Regions from separate parts of the Thalassospira sp. NFXS8 genome, predicted to be linked through region 1. Evidence: riboswitches for the same ligand, from Rfam matches in the RefSeq annotation. Region 1 holds a riboswitch; the other holds the start of a gene.
The links. A riboswitch is a leader RNA that binds a small molecule or an ion and turns the genes downstream of it on or off. The one in region 1 is predicted to bind cobalamin.
Positions count from the first base shown of each region.

Region 2: another riboswitch for cobalamin. It lies ahead of cobU (bifunctional adenosylcobinamide kinase/adenosylcobinamide-phosphate guanylyltransferase); the one in region 1 lies ahead of cbiM (cobalt transporter CbiM).

Region 1 is NZ_JAGEMF010000001.1:406,148-414,276, forward strand. Features, by position in the region: gene J4E05_RS01860 (bifunctional acetate--CoA ligase family protein/GNAT family N-acetyltransferase) at 1-476, shown strand, start outside; gene J4E05_RS01865 (MerR family transcriptional regulator) at 576-1,016, opposite strand; gene J4E05_RS01870 (right-handed parallel beta-helix repeat-containing protein) at 1,138-2,622, opposite strand; gene J4E05_RS01875 (DUF4198 domain-containing protein) at 2,922-3,725, shown strand; cobalamin riboswitch at 3,877-4,065, shown strand; gene cbiM (cobalt transporter CbiM) at 4,222-4,845, shown strand; gene J4E05_RS01885 (NikL family nickel/cobalt ECF transporter subunit) at 4,849-5,577, shown strand; gene cbiQ (cobalt ECF transporter T component CbiQ) at 5,574-6,356, shown strand; gene J4E05_RS01895 (energy-coupling factor ABC transporter ATP-binding protein) at 6,338-7,036, shown strand; gene J4E05_RS01900 (DUF924 family protein) at 7,033-7,575, shown strand; gene J4E05_RS01905 (glycosyl transferase family protein) at 7,650-8,129, opposite strand, start outside.
Region 2 is NZ_JAGEMF010000002.1:50,242-58,370, reverse strand. Features, by position in the region: gene J4E05_RS09540 (EAL domain-containing protein) at 1-571, shown strand, start outside; gene cobT (nicotinate-nucleotide--dimethylbenzimidazole phosphoribosyltransferase) at 709-1,743, opposite strand; gene J4E05_RS09530 (adenosylcobinamide-GDP ribazoletransferase) at 1,858-2,757, shown strand; gene J4E05_RS09525 (histidine phosphatase family protein) at 2,757-3,368, shown strand; gene J4E05_RS09520 (hypothetical protein) at 3,541-4,212, opposite strand; cobalamin riboswitch at 4,668-4,879, shown strand; gene cobU (bifunctional adenosylcobinamide kinase/adenosylcobinamide-phosphate guanylyltransferase) at 4,944-5,471, shown strand; gene cobW (cobalamin biosynthesis protein CobW) at 5,521-6,561, shown strand; gene cobN (cobaltochelatase subunit CobN) at 6,675-8,129, shown strand, end outside.

The sequences.
Region 1 (8,129 bases):
AACCCGAAGATGAACCAGCCCATTATGCCTTTATGTCAAAGCTGACACCCGAGGATATTCATTTCCGGTTCTTTGGCTCGGTGCGCGAATTGCCGCATTCGGAAATGGCCCGTCAAACCCAGCTGGATTATGACCGCGCAATGGCCTTCGTCGCCACCGTCCCGAACGGAACATCACAGGGTGATATTCACGGTATTGTTCAGGTCGCAATTGACCCGAACAATGAACATGCAGAATACGCTGTCATGGTGCGCTCCGACATCAAGGGGCGCGGCCTTGGCCGGATCCTGATGGAAAAAATGATCGAATTTTGCCGTGCCAAAGGTGTTGCAACCTTTATTGGTCAGGTTTTGCCTAATAACCGCCGCATGCTCACGCTGTGTGAAAAACTTGGCTTTAGCCGCAAATATCTGGAAGACGAAGAAGTTTTCGAGGTCACTTTACCGCTGGGCCAGCCAAGCAAACCACGCGCGTAACACCTAATCCATGTCAAAACAAACACCCCGCCAGATACCAGTCTGGCGGGGTGTTTGTTATTGCTGGCATCCGTGAAAACACCGCAAACAACAAAGCGACTAAGCACCGGCTTTCGCTGGCATTTTTTTGCTGATGTCGTGAACAGATTTTTCCGGATCCAGGCCGCGACTGCGTAACGCGTCGGCAGCTTCGGATTCTATTTTTCTAAGCTCGCCCAGTGTCGTCTGCACATCGTCAAGCTGCTGCTCTAGCTCGGTAATGCGTTTGCGCCCGACCAGCATCAAATGCGCCAACTGTTCGGCGTGGCTTCGGTCCGCATCATAAAGGTCGATATATTCCTTAATATCTTCCAGCGTAAACCCCAGCCGTTTGCCCCGCAAAACCAAAACCAGCCGCGCCCTGTCCCGATAATTATATACCCGTGTTGCCCCCGCCCTTTGCGGAGACAGCAATCCTTTGGTTTCATAAAAACGAATGGCCCGGGGCGTGATATCAAACTCTTCGGCAAGTTCTGTAATGCTGTAAAGTTTATCGTTCATCTGTTCTTCTTATGCTTAAGACACCCAACCACCAGCATCACCTTAGACCAACGTCAAAGTCAATAAATTTACGCTAACGTAAGTAGAAAACCACCTGTTATCGAATTGACGCAACTTTCGTTTAAGCATCATTATGGTCATCTCCAAGACATTGCTGAAGATAGTCACGATCGATCGGGCGATATTTTGGTCCATCAAACAACCCGTTGCCATCCAGCGCCCCTGGCATCAGCCCGTTGGCTGAATGCCAAACCGTCCCATCGGGCATTTCAACGGCCAATGGCTGTGCAAAAGGTTCTGCCTTGCCCGGTACCAGTGCCAAATCACCACAAATTCCGGCGCGGAAAACAGGCCCATTGGCCCGAGTCCCCCCCAGATAAACCCCGGGATAATTTTCGAAAATTTCCGGAAAAGTCGGGTGATTACATAAATCCCCGTCAAACGACACATTATCGGCAGCAGACAAAACCAGGTCTTCTCCCAGAAACGGCTGCCCTGGCGTCATTAATCCCGGTGGCAATTCGGCACTATCGGCATAGCCAAGGACATTACGGCGGTGCCGCCAATTACGGGTGGTGCCTTTTTTTACATATTGCTGGCGCAAATAGAAACTGTTGTGAAAACATTCAAATGGCAATGTCGGCAAGGCATCGGGGTCTTTGCCAAATTTGAAAACGGCTCCGCCATTATTCTCATCCCCCTCCGGTCCTGGCCGTGAATCAAACCAGCCACGGTTACCAAAATAATACCAAAACCCACCACGGACACCGTCCTGGGAAAACCATTTATGGCAGTTGTATAGCTGATTGTTAAAAACCCACCAGTTCACGGCCACAGTTTCGGGTTCCACCGGGTTATCACGCACAAAGGAAAACCGGTTATTACTGATCACAACGTTGCAATTGAACTGCCCTAGCGGGGCATCCTGATTTTCATCCGACAGATCCAGACGGATCGCATTATAACAATGACGGATATCGTTGCCGCGAATAACCACATCCCCGGCAATATTGTTGCTGCCAAAAAAGGCACCATTCAAATAGCGATACGGGGCCTTTTCGCCCGGCACCAGTTCGCCGTCATGGACCATCGCCCAATTGATGTAACGCCACAGGCTATCGTCCTGCACCCAGTCACATCGTACGATCGTTAAATGCCGACATGCCGGACCATCAGCGTAAAAAGCATAAGTTCCCCCGACTATCTGCATGTCCTTGAAGGTCAGATGGTGGCTGTTTTCCATGTAAACAGCACTGGGCCAGCACCTTTCGATCCGGATGTTATCAAGCCGGATGTGACACCGGTTAACCATGCGAAATGCAGCATAACGTGTGGCACCGGGGCTGGTAGCCGATACTTCCGGGTCAGGTGGCCGACGGCCATCAATGATCGCACCGTGCTCTCCGCGAATAATAATCGGCTCGGCCGCGGTGCCGTCACAGGGCAAATCAATGGCTTCTGGCAGAAAATAGTTCCCCGGCAACAGGCGGATCAAATCGCCTGGCTGACTGTCATCAATGGCAGCGCGTAGAGTTTTGGTATCGCGCCACTCACTATCAACCCAGTGATGCCCCCCATCGGGTGTCACATAAATCATTCGCAGCATTGCTGGTCCCCTTGTCCCGTCATTCCATCAGCCTGAGGTGATGAAGCCTGAAAACACAGCATAACCATACCACCGGGACACCACACGTGGAAACAGAACAACATTATCCCGGCACACCTTTTTTACAATGCCGGGAAACAGCAAAATAAGGGCAATAATGACATTCATTACATAGACAAATTGAACCTCATACGAATTTTTATTTTTTATGATAAAAGTGATTCCAGTCACTTGACGAAATATTCTGATGAAATTAGCGTCTGCCAACCAACCGAATTTATCGCGTTAGAAAGGGTAAAATGATGCAATTCCTTAAACCATCGACAAGGATGGCATTCGCCACCAGCCTTGTCGTTTTTTCCTGTGTATCAAGTGCCGCACAGGCACATTTTCAGGAACTGATCCCCACCACAAATGTCATTGATCAGGAAACGGGTAAGGATGTGCATTTTGACATGGTCTTCACCCATCCCACCGATATGGGACCAACAATGGAAATGGCATACCCGGTACAATTTGGGATGCAGGTAAATGGCCAGAAAACCGACCTTCTGGACAAGTTAACCCGCCACGATGTCGATGGAAAACAGGCATATCAGGCCGATGTTATCCTGCCACGACCAGCAGGATATGTTTTTTACATTGAACCAGAACCTTACTACGAACCCGCCGAAGGCAAATATATTGTCCAATATACCAAAACCGTCATTGATGCCTTTGGCGATGGCAGCAATTGGGACCAGATGGTTGGCTTTCCGGTCGAAATAGAACCCTTGTCACGGCCTTATGGCCTATGGGCAGGCAATAGTTTTAGCGGCATTGTCAAACATAATGGCAAACCGGTTCCCTTTGCCGAAATCGAAGTAGAATTTCGCAATGATGGCAGCGTGAAACTGCCCAATGGCAGCTTTTCCACCCAGATTATCAAGGCCGATGCCAATGGGACATTTTCCTATACAACTCCCTGGGCTGGCTGGTGGGTTTTTGCGGCCCTGATCGAGGATGGCACCCTGCCAACCCCTGACGGCAAAGCCAATGCACCGGTTGAACGCGGTGGCGTGCTATGGATCAAAACCGATAATCCTGCCCAAACAAGCAACTAACCCTCAATGTTCCTGAATGAAAAGTTATGACGAATTTTTCAGATAAATCGCACAAAAACAAACCTTTACCTGATTACATTACGTCATAACTTTTTATAAAAAATATGAAAAACAGCGTGGCCGCGCTTGACTTTCAAGCTATTCCGCCCCTAGTCTACAGTCTGATCAGGGTGATCCGGGTTCGCCCGGATAAAAGGGAATACGGTGCCGTAATTTTGCCCATGCCGTAGCTGCCCCCGCAACTGTAAGCGACCAGAATTTTCAATGGCCACTGGAACATTCCGGAAAGGCGAAAATTGTACGCGCAAGCCAGGAAACCTGCCTTGATCACAAAAGCTGTATCGGGCGGGGTGTACCGGTGGAACGGCGCGATGATAGCGGGCACATAACCCTTGCTGTGTCGGTCCTTTCCACCGTTATGGACCTTTCCCCGATATTTACAACAACGATGAACCAAGCTGGCACCAACCGGAGCCAACTCAATAAAGGGCGACCAATGCATATTGTGGATGGTGTTTTATCAACCGAGGTCGTAGTTGCCGGTGCAGTCATTGCAGTGGGCGGCATTGCCCTTGGTTTACGACAGGTTTCCATTGAAAATATGCCGCGTATTGCCCTGCTTAGTGCGGTTTTTTTCGTCGCCTCTCTCATTCATGTGCCAATTGGCCCGACCAGCATTCATCTGATCATGAATGGTTTGCTTGGGTTGATACTCGGCTGGGCTGCGGTTCCGGCAGTGTTTATTGCCCTGCTTTTACAGGCTGTCTTTTTCGGGTTCGGTGGCATTACGGTTCTGGGCGTTAATACCGTCAATATGGCGTTGCCCACCATTGTTGTATGGCTGATCTTTGGCCCAATACTTGCCCGAACCGAAGGACGCACCATGATGATTGCCGCGTTTCTTGCCGGGTCATCTTCCATTATGCTTAGTGCCATCATGGTCGGATTATCACTTGCCCTAAGCGGGCAGGAATTTATCGCAACCGCCCGACTTGTTTTTGTCACCAACATTCCAGTCATGATTGTTGAAGGTTTCCTGACGGCAGCGGCCTTTGGACTGATTAAAAAAGTTCGCCCCGCTGTGTTATTATCAGGCCCAAACACCAGCCTGGCGGCCTGACTTATGACAACAGCGTCCGCTATCCATCCAAACTTTTTCCAAACCCGCCTGTCCCAAAACGCCTTTACGGCGCTGGTGCTTGCCGTGCTGACAATTGCCATGCTCGCCCTGCCCGTCACTGCCAGGGCACACAGCTTTCATGTATTTGCGCTGGGGGATGGCAATATCATTGAAGGCTACGCCTATTTCGGCGGCGGCGCACGCCCGCAACATGCAAAGCTGTCGGTCGAAAACGGCGCGGGACAGATCTTACTGCAAGGCGAAACCAACGCGAATGGCGAATTTCGTTTGCAGGTGGACCATCTTGATGACTATGTCATCCGTGCCAATACTGGCGACGGCCACGCGGCATCCTATTTGCTTAAATCATCCGAACTTTCCGACGCCTTGCCAAAGGCGACAAGCAATGCAATCGGAACTGTTGTGGCACTTAACCCGGCTGACAGTGCATCAGACACCGCAACCTCTTTTTCTGCTGCCTCCGACATGGTCGCATCGACGACGGATGAAAACACGGCCTCGCAGCATGTTTCAATAACGCCGGAACAACTTTCGCAACTGGTCAGTCATGCCGTTGCCAAACAGGTAAATCCGCTACGCGAACAAATTGTGGCTTATGAAAACAAGGTTCGTTTTTCCGATATCATCGGTGGACTTGGTATTATTATTGGTATTTTTGGCATAATTGCGTGGTGGCAGGCACGCCAGAAAATATCGAACACATCGAAATGAGCCGCCATATCGTCCTGTCACCGGCCAGCCGGAATACGACAACCGGGATGATTGGCGTTATCGACCCGCGTTTTCGCATTATTTGCACGATCATCTTCGCTGTTTTTATTGTTTCCATCACAAGCTGGCAAGCTGTGGTGGCCACCATCGTGGTGGCTGCAGTTATGGTGGCACTGTCACTGCCAGAATGGCGTAAAACATTGCGCCGGGTGCTGACGATGGACGGTTTTATTTTTGCCACCCTGCTGTTACTGCCCTTCACCTATCCCGGCGATACGGTTTTCACCGTATGGGGTCACGCGGCATCACAACAAGGAATTTATCAGGCGGTCATGATCGGCCTAAAGGCCAATGCTGTTATTTTTACAGTGATGGCATTTCTGGGATCGCTGGGCAGCACAGATTTGGGGCGCGGTATGATGGGCCTTTATATACCAATCAAACTGACAACATTGCTGATGTTCACCGTGCGCTACATCGATGTGTTACATCACGAATATTTACGTCTGCGCCAGGCAATGCGCGCCCGCGCCTTTCATTTGCGTAGCAACCGGCACAGCTGGAAAATGACAGGGTATCTGGTGGGAATGTTGCTGGTACGCGCGCATGACCGGTCCGAACGAATTGTATGGGCCATGAAATGCCGTGGCTTTCACGGGCATTTTCATTTCACCCATCTGCCGCGCCCGGCAAAATCTGATTACATGTTTTTATTGGTTATGGCGGTAATTCTGGTGATGCTCATCACGCTGGAGGCTCTATGTCCGCCCCTGATCTGATTGTGCTGCGCGATATCTGTTTTGCATTTTCACCCGCAAAACCGGTTCTAAATCACGCTGATTTCTCACTGGCGCCCGGCGAAAAAGTTGCCCTGACCGGACCGAACGGGGCCGGAAAAAGCACACTGCTGCATATTATGATGGGGCTGCAAATTCCAACAACCGGCACCATTACTATCTTGCAAAAAACCTGTAAAACCGAAAAGGATTTCAGCACCATCCGCGGCAAGGTCGGCTTGCTGTTTCAGGATTCCGACGATCAGCTTTTTTGCCCTACCGTGATTGAAGATGTTGCCTTTGGCCCGTTAAATCTGGGCTATAGCGATGCTGATGCCCTTGAAATTTCACATAAAACTTTGGCCGACCTTGGCTTGTCCGGTTTTGAAAACCGTATTACTCATCAGTTATCAGGTGGCGAAAAACGGCTGGTCGCCCTGGCAACGGTGCTGGCAATGGCACCGGAAATCCTGTTGCTTGATGAACCGACCAACGGTCTTGACCACACTGTTGAAAACCGCCTCACCAGTATATTGCAAAACCTGCCACAAGCGATGGTGATCATTTCACATAACCAGCCCTTTCTCGATCATGTTGCCTCCCGCCAGGTAACGTTACACAATGGTGATCTGATTTCCGGACACGAAACAATCAAAAACATCACGGCAGGAACAACATCATGAATCCGGACGAGATTTTAAATTTCTGGTTCAACGAACTGACCACGAAACAATGGTTTGAAAAAGATACCGCGCTTGACCGCCACATCGACGAACGTTTTGCCGATTTTCATGCAGCAGCGCGAATTGGCGAGCTTTATTACTGGCGCGAAACCGCACGAGGACGCCTGGCCGAAATCATCATTCTTGACCAGTTTTCCCGGAACATGTTTCGCGACCGGGCCGAGGCCTTTGCCTGTGACACACTCGCGCTGGTTCTGGCACAGGAAGCTATCTTGCAAAAAGCTGATGCAGCACTGACAACCGCATCAGAAAGGCTGTTTTTATATATGCCTTATATGCATTCAGAATCCGAAGCCATTCATGACATTGCCCTGACGCTGTTTGATCAACCGGGACTGGAAAACAATCTGGATTTTGAAAAACGTCACAAGCAGATTATTGACCGTTTTGGCCGTTATCCACATCGCAATGAAATACTGGGGCGGCCATCCACCCCGGAAGAAATTCTATTTTTACAACAACCAGGATCATCATTTTAATAAAAAAGCAGGTGTGCGAACAAAATCGCACACCTGCTTTTCTCATTTTACCAGAATATCCAATTACCGCCGACTTAACGCTGGCGCTTGATCTTGCGATTTACCCACCATCCTTCAACCAGGCTTTCCGCTTCGTCAATATAATCCGCCCGGCCCGCCAGATAAGCCGCCATGGCGGCGCTGCCCTTGATCTTGGCAATGGCATCCGTATCTTCGATCTCGCCGCGCCACACGCCTAAAAAATGCTCCATCTTGGCAGGAGGCGTATCGTCTTCGGGCTTTTCGCTGCGTGCCAATGCCGCAGGCCAGCGTAAATCGCTCAGCGTGCCATTATCAAGCAAGCGTAAATCAACATGTTTGTACGGGGTGCGCTCCGCCTCGCCGCCGCCGCCCTTGATCACACCAATGCGCGGCAATGCCAGTAATTTTCCGGTTTCACGATGAACATCCAGAAATGCCGGGTGAAACACCCCTAAAAAAGCCGCCTTGGCCTGTAACGGGTTTAACAACCGCAACAGGGTATTCACCGGGCTGCGAAGCCCCAGCAGCGGGCG
Region 2 (8,129 bases), on a different contig from region 1:
TATCAATGTGACATCCAATCGCTGGCTGTTTCAGCATCTGACCGAAATTCTGGATCGCCGGATGCTGGCCTTGCTGTCACGCACCAATGACACCAGTGTTTCAGGTTCTGTCAGCATTAATTTGAATGTATCAACCCTGCTGTCGCCCGAATTTCTGACCTTTGACAGTAATGTAAAGGCCGGGCAGCGCGGAACGATTGTGCTGGAACTACAAAAGATCGATATTTTTGCCGATCTCGGGGCTTATTTCTTTGCCCGCGATTTTTGCCGGGACCGGGGTTATCGCATTAGCATTGATGGCATCAGCCACCTTTCCCTGCCCTATATCAATCGCAATAAACTGGGTGTTGATACCATCAAATTGATGTGGTCACCGGAAATGAGCGAGCTTTCGGCAGAGAAGGTGGATGAAATTCGCGAGGCCATTAATGTGGCGGGCGATACCCGTGTAATCATGTGCCGTTGTGATGACCAGACAGCGATTGATTTTGGCCATTCGGTGAATATCACCATGTTTCAGGGGCGCTATGTTGAACAGCTTTTGAACGAATATGCGCGGGCCAAAAAATAAAGCCTGATCCGAAGATCAAGACATTTAGTGCAGCTGAAAACCGAAACACCGCCAGAAAATGTACTGGCGGTGTTGCAATTTTCAGGGATGACTACGAAACTGGTTCGGGTTGGTCATCAGTTAAGTGATCTTCGTTATCAGGGTGTTTCACGGGTGCTGACATGGGCGGTTTCAAATGTTGCCATACCGTTATGACATTCGGCTGCAGCGCGCAGCAATGGTAATGTCAATGCTGCCCCTGACCCCTCGCCCAGGCGCATGTTGAAGTCCAGCAATGGTTTTTTGCCCAGTTTCTCGATCAGGTTTTTGTGGCCCGGTTCAGCAGACATATGCCCGATCAGACAATGATCCAGGGCATCTTCGCGCATTTTAAATAAAATGGCGGCTGCTGCACAGGATACATAGCCGTCAAGCACCACCGGAACCCGCAGGAACCGTGCCGCCAGAATGGCGCCAGCCATTGCCGCAATTTCACGTCCGCCCACACAGCGCAAAACACCCAGGGCATCGGCCATCTGGTTGCGATGTAATATGACGGCATCGCCGACCACCCGGGTTTTGCGGGCCAGTGTTGTGTCATCGATGCCGGTTCCACGACCGGTCCAGTCGGCGGGAGTACCACCAAACAGGGCATGGGCAATGGCAGCGGCGGCGGTGGTGTTGCCAATGCCCATTTCACCGGGCACAAAAATATCAATGCCAGGTTCAACCGCGCTCATGCCAAAGGCCATGGCTTCGGCGCAATCTTCGTCCAGCATGGCGGCTTCGCGGCTGAAGTCATTGGTGGGAATTTCAAGGGCCACTTCCATGACCCGCAATTCGGCGTCTACCGCCTTGCAAATCTGGTTGATCGCGGCACCGCCATTGATAAAGTTTTCCACCATCTGCTGGTTTACACTGGCAGGAAAGGCGGAAACACCTTGTTCACATACGCCATGGCTGCCGGCAAAAATGGTAACACGCGGGCGGCTTGCGCGGGGCCGCGCACTTCCTTGCCAGCTTGCCAGCCACAGGCTGATCTCTTCCAGCCGCCCAAGCGAGCCTTCAGGCTTGGTCAATTGCGGTTCGCGCGCCAGAACAGCATCGCGGGCCGTTGCGTCGGCGGCGGGAAGATCGGCCATAAGGGCACGGATATCATCCAGATTTTGCGGCGGATGTTTGGGATCGAACATGAATTTGGTCTCCGGGCGGCAGGAAGTGCCAAGGGCAATGGAGCTTGGCTTTGGTGCGCACCATGATTAGTCTGCCCATAGTGAAATTGCCAGTTTGAAAATGGGAAATTGCCGGTGCAACAAAATCAGCCGCCTTTTAATGCCCGGCCAGTGCAGGGTGTCGTGCCGGAAAAAACAGCGGATGAAAAAACAGATGATCGCGACGCACAAGATATGACAGATGCACAAAATCGCGATGATACGGGCTTTTACAGCATGGTTTGCGGTGATTTTGGCCGGGCAGTGATGCTGTTGTCGCGTATACCGTGGCCTGCAGATGTTCAGTTTCGGCCAACTTTGATTGCCCGTTCGGTCTGGTGTTGGCCTTTGGCCGGGTTGTTTCTGGCCGGGCTGGCGGTTTTACCTGCCCTGGCCCTGTTATGGTTAAGCGGTAATAACGGGCTTGCTGCTGTTTTTGCCATTCTGACAATGGTGGTTTTAACTGGCGCCCTGCACGAGGATGGCCTGGCGGATTGCGCAGATGGTTTCGGTGGCGGAATAACACGTGATCGCAAACTTGAAATCATGCGCGATAGCCGAATTGGCAGTTACGGTGTCGTTGCACTGGTTCTGGCGTTTGCGGCGCGTTTTTTTATCGCCATGCAGGCGTTTGATCTGGGCATTTTCATCACGGCGACGATCATAACGGCAATGTTTTCGCGCCTGGCGATGCCGGTTTTGATGATGGGTCTATCCCCGGCACGGTCCGATGGTTTGGGGCATGGGGCCGGACGACCGGGGGTAATTCCATTTTTGATTGCGCTATTAAGCGTGCTGCTGGTTACCATCATTCTTGGCGGTGCGGTGATGATGCTGGCCGGGTTATTGGCACTGGCTTGTGCCTGTCTGGTTGTCGGGTTTGTTGCCAAATGGCAAATCGGTGGTCATAGCGGTGATATTTTGGGAAGTGCACAGATGATCGCGGAAATTTTTGTTGCGATTGCGATCCTCTCTGTCGCTGTGCGGGGAATGTGATGAGTGGCTTTGCCGTTACGCGCTGGTGGTTGGTCCGCCATGCCCCGGTCAATAATCCGGATGGCGTTATTTATGGTCGTACTGATTTGCCAGCCATTTTTGAAGATGACGGTTTGCTAAAACGGGTTAGCGCAGCCTTGCCAGACGATGCGATCCGGGTGGCGAGTAATTTGGCACGCAGTATTGATACGTTAAAACGCCTTAGCCTTGTGCAGCGCGACCAGCTTGACATCAAGGTGATACCAGCCCTGGCCGAACAGGATTTCGGGGTTTGGGAAGGACAAAGATGGGCCGATATCCCCGCCGAGCAGGCCCGTATGTTTTGGGATGATTATGCCAGTTCCGTGCCGCCAGGGGGGGAAAGCTTCAATCAGCTTGCAGGTCGGGTTGGCGAGGCCTTTCATGCCCTGACGACGGAATATGCAGGGCGAAATATTGTGGCTGTTTTACATGGCGGTTCAATACGTGCCATTCTGGCATCTATATTAGGTACGCCGCCTGCGGCATCATTGTCATTTGATGTCGCCCCGCTTGCCATCACCCGGGTTGATTATCTTGATGCACCAGATAATCCCGGTTGGCGTATTGGCAGTGTTAATCTGGTGGTATAAGGCGCGTTTTTGCCGATAGCCGAATTTCCCGGTTGATACTATTGTTTGTTTTGCATCCGGTATGATGTCTTCGGGCACAGTCCAACGGCGTTAGTTGCCTGTTTTTCCCTTGCTGCTATCCCGGCCATTACCTGAAATTATGGTAATGGCCAAAACGGCGCTGATCCCCTGATCAGGCCGATTGACGGTTTTCGTTTTCATCACTATTGGCGGTAAATTCGGATAAAAACCGGTCCAGATTGTCGTGGGCGATATTGTATTTAACGGCAAGATCGTTCAGATCAGAAAGATATGCCTTGTAATATTCAAGCGGCCGGCTACGGGACTTGCCGCGCAAGCGATTGGTCCGGGGGAAATCCTCGGTAAATTCGCTGCTTTCAATCACGCCCGAAATCGAATCATCAAGGATCGCTGCTGGGATACCTTCATACATTTTACCGCAGGCAGACAGCATTTTGCTGGCCGTCGGAACAGAGATTCCCGGCTGTCCCAACAAATGATTCAGGCCATTATCGTCAAAGCTGTCGCATTCAAACAAGGTCACCAGAGTTGGCAAGTCGCGCACCAGCAACGATAATGCGTTTACACGAATACCCCGTGCGTGGGCCCAGATGATTGCTGCAACCATACCCAGTTCACGGTCGGCCTTGTAAAGGGCGCGCACCTGGCGGCGACGCAGAACGACTTCATGGTCGTCTGCATGCTGTTCCAGAAAACTGGAAAAGTGGGGCGCGTCATTTTGCAGCCGGTCCAGCAATTTTGTCCACATATCGCGACGCGAGGTGGTTTGCCAGATCAACAGTTCCTGGGTCCGGATCTTTTCGACATAGTTTTCTATAGCCATTGGGATAAACAATTTTGTTGTTATCTGGAATGATGGTTAGCAGACAGCGCTCGGTTCCCATACACCCGGGTTTTCCCGGTGTGTTCGATATCAGCAAGTTCCATTCCGTATTTTTATTGTTTTCATGTTCTCTCAAAGGATTCCCCGTCTCAACATATCAATTCTTACAAATACTGACCTTTAGTCTAGTAGCGGTTTATGCATTAAGGAGGGGGCGGGAAATTATAAGGGGGGAATTTTGCCATATGGTTATGCTTAAGCCCGGAAATCTGCGGTGGGGCGGTTCGGCTTTTATATGGCAGCGCCTGTTTAATTTCTGTTTTGCAGGACTGTTTTTCAGCTAGCAGCAAAGTGATCTCAACAGTCTGATTTTATTGATATTTGCAACCAATACGGTTCGGTTGAATCTGCAATGCGCCTATTGGGGGAAATCTGAAAGGGCGACGCGGCCTCTTCTATTAACGAGTCTTTTGGGCTAGGGTGCGTCGCTGTTTGGTAATGGGAAATCCGGTGCAAGGCCGGTGCTGCCCCCGCAACTGTATCGGGATGGGTTATTTACGGCAGGTACGCCCTGTCACCCACTTAAGGATTGGTTTGAAAGTCCTTTGGGAAGGGAAATAACTGACATGCCCGAAGCCAGGAAACCTGCCAAAAGCGATCCGCGTGCAAGTGTGCCTGATCTATGCAACCGGGTCTCGGGTGGAGACCATAGCGCAAGGAACCGACGGGCCATGGCCCCAACTGTAATTGAAAGCGGCGTTCACCTGATATTGGGGGGGGCGCGTTCCGGCAAAAGCAAATTTGCCGAAGACATGGTCATTGCTGCCGGCGGGGGCACCTATATTGCCACCGGTCGCGCGTGGGATGACGAAATGCGCGATCGTATCAGCCATCATAAACAACGCCGTGGCCCGCTTTGGGCCACGATAGAGGAACCGCATGACTTATGCGGGGTTTTGTCGCGATTAGATCAGCACAGCGAAGGACCGGTTCTGGTCGATTGTCTGACCCTGTGGATCACCAATCTTATGATCAATGAAGACAATATTGATCAGGAAATTGATCAACTGTGTGATCTGTTGCCCCGGCTGGCTTTGCCGGTATTGCTGGTGTCAAACGAGGTTGGCTTTGGCATTGTCCCCGAAAACGCGATGGCACGGGCCTTTCGTGATCATGCCGGGCGCTTGCATCAGCGTATTGCCGCCCTTGCCCGGCGCGTGACCCTGGTGGTTGCGGGCATTCCGATGACGGTTAAATAATTTCATATCCGATGTTTGAACATCCGATTTTATCAAGGATTTAAAGACTATGGCGCATTTGGGTAAAATCCCCGCTACTGTGATTACCGGCTTTTTGGGTGCGGGCAAAACCACCATGATTCGCAACATGCTGCAAAATGCCGGGGGCAAGCGTATTGCCCTGATTATCAATGAATTTGGTGATGTCGGCGTTGATATGGAAGTCATCAATGGCTGTGGCATTGAAGGCTGTGCGGAAGAAGATGTGGTTGAGCTGGCCAATGGCTGCATTTGCTGCACGGTCGCAGATGATTTTGTCCCGACCATGCAAAAATTGCTGGATCGCGAGACACCGCCAGATCATATCGTTATCGAAACTTCTGGTTTGGCTTTGCCCAAACCACTGGTCAAGGCGTTTAACTGGCCGGAAATCCGCTCGCGCGTGACGGTGGATGGTGTTGTTGCCGTGCTGGATGCCGCGGCCCTGCGCGACGGGTTATTTGCCCACGACCATGCCGCCGTGCAGGCCCTGCGCGAAGCAGATGATAATCTGGACCACGAAAGCCCGCTTGAGGAACTGTTTGAAGAACAGCTTCATTGTGCCGATATGGTGGTTCTTAATAAAACTGACCTGTTAAGCAGCGATGAACTGGTTAAGGTTGAGGCCGACATTCGGGCGGAGCTGAAACGCCCGTCGGTCAAGATCATTTCAACTGAGCATGCACGCATTGAAAATGCTGTGTTGCTGGGTCTGGGTGCTGCCGCCGAGGATGATTTGGAAAGCCGCCCGTCCCATCATGATGACGGGCATGAGCATGACCATGACGATTTTGAAAGTTTTGTCGTGACACTGGATGATGTTAACGATCCGGCAGCACTGGAACAACGCCTGATTGCGGTGGTGCGTGACTTTGACGTGTTGCGTATCAAGGGCTTTGTTAATGTGCCGGGCAAGGCCATGCGCCATGTGGTGCAGGGCGTTGGGGAACGGTTTCAGCGTTATTTTGACCGGCCGTGGCAAGAAGGCGAAAGCCGCCAGTCGCGTTTGGTGGTGATTGGCTTGCATGATATGGACCAGGCCGCGATTGCCAAGGCCATTTTGGCCGCCTGAAAAAGTCAGAACGGGCGGGGAAATGCCATTGCATAACCCCGCCCGGTTTTTTGATCGGCAGGGTTATGCCCTGCCGATATTTCTGCGCTCATTTTACCAGACAGGTTCTGTTTATGCACTTACTTGCCGCACAGCCGGGCACGATCACCGATGGTAGCGAAGCCGTCGATCTGGGGCAAAACCCCGGCGATGTTGTTATTCTTTCGGCGGCAGAATCCGAACTGGCCTGTCTGGCATCGGCGCAAACCGGTTTAGATGCGGAGTTTGATGGCGCTATTCCGTCGCTGCGTCTGGCCAGTTTGTTACAGCTCGGCCATAACATGTCGGTTGATTTGTATCTGGATGATGTGGTGTCCCATGCCCGTTTTATCATTGTGCGGGTGCTGGGGGGGCGTGGTTATTGGGAATATGGCGTTGAACAACTGGTTGCTCATGCGCGCGACAACGATGTTCCGCTGGTTTTGTTGCCCGGCGATGATCAGCCCGACGGGGAAATGCTGTCGCTTTCAACCCTGAAAGGTCAGGCGTGGCAACAAATATGGCGCTATCTGGTCGAAGGTGGGCCGGGCAATGCAGGAAATTTGTTACGATATGTTTATGAATATTTGACCCCGGATACCGACTGGCACTGGCAACCTCCGGTCCCATTGGTTAAGGCCGGTCTCTATTGGCCCGGCACAACGGGAATGTCGCTGGCCCAAATTGGGGCCAAATGGCACGCAGATCGCCCGGTCGCGGCAATTGTGTTTTACCGTGCGCTGGTTCAGGCGGGTAACCTTGACGTGATTGACGCCCTGATTGGCGCGCTCGATAAAGCCGGGATCAACGCCCTGCCAGTTTTTGTGTCCAGCCTGAAAGACCCGGTGGCCGCTGCCCTGGTGGCAGAATGGCTGGCGCAATCGCGATCAGATCTGATTTTAAATACCACTGGTTTTGCCCTTGCCGTGCCGGGTGCCGTGCGCGGCGAAAGCCCGTTTGACGCGGTGGATGCACCGGTGATGCAGGTGGTGTTATCGGGCGGTAGTGCTGCGGCATGGCGCGACGGGGTTAACGGGCTGGCTGCACGCGACATCGCCATGAATGTCGCCCTGCCCGAGGTGGATGGGCGGATATTTTCCCGTGCTATTTCGTTTAAGGGATCTGCCGGGCGTGATGCGCTAACGCAAATTGACCTGGTTAAATATATCCCGGTGGCTGATCGGGTGGGTTTTGTCGCCCAACTGGCGGCAAACTGGGTGCGATTGCGCCAAACCCCGGTGGCCGAAAAACGGGTGGCAATGGTGATGGCAAATTACCCCAACCGCGATGCCCGCCTTGGCAACGGGGTGGGCCTTGATACGCCCGCTGGTATGATGGAAACCCTGCACGCCATGCAGGCCGCGGGCTATGACATATGCGACATGCCCGATGATGGCGCGGATTTGATTGCCCGGGTCAAGGCGGGGCCAACCAACGATTATAAGTCGCTTGATCAGCGTGTTGTGCGCGTTACCCTGCCCGTCGCCGATTATCGTGCTGCATTTGCGGCCCTGCCCGCGTCTATTCGTACGCAGGTGACAGATCGTTGG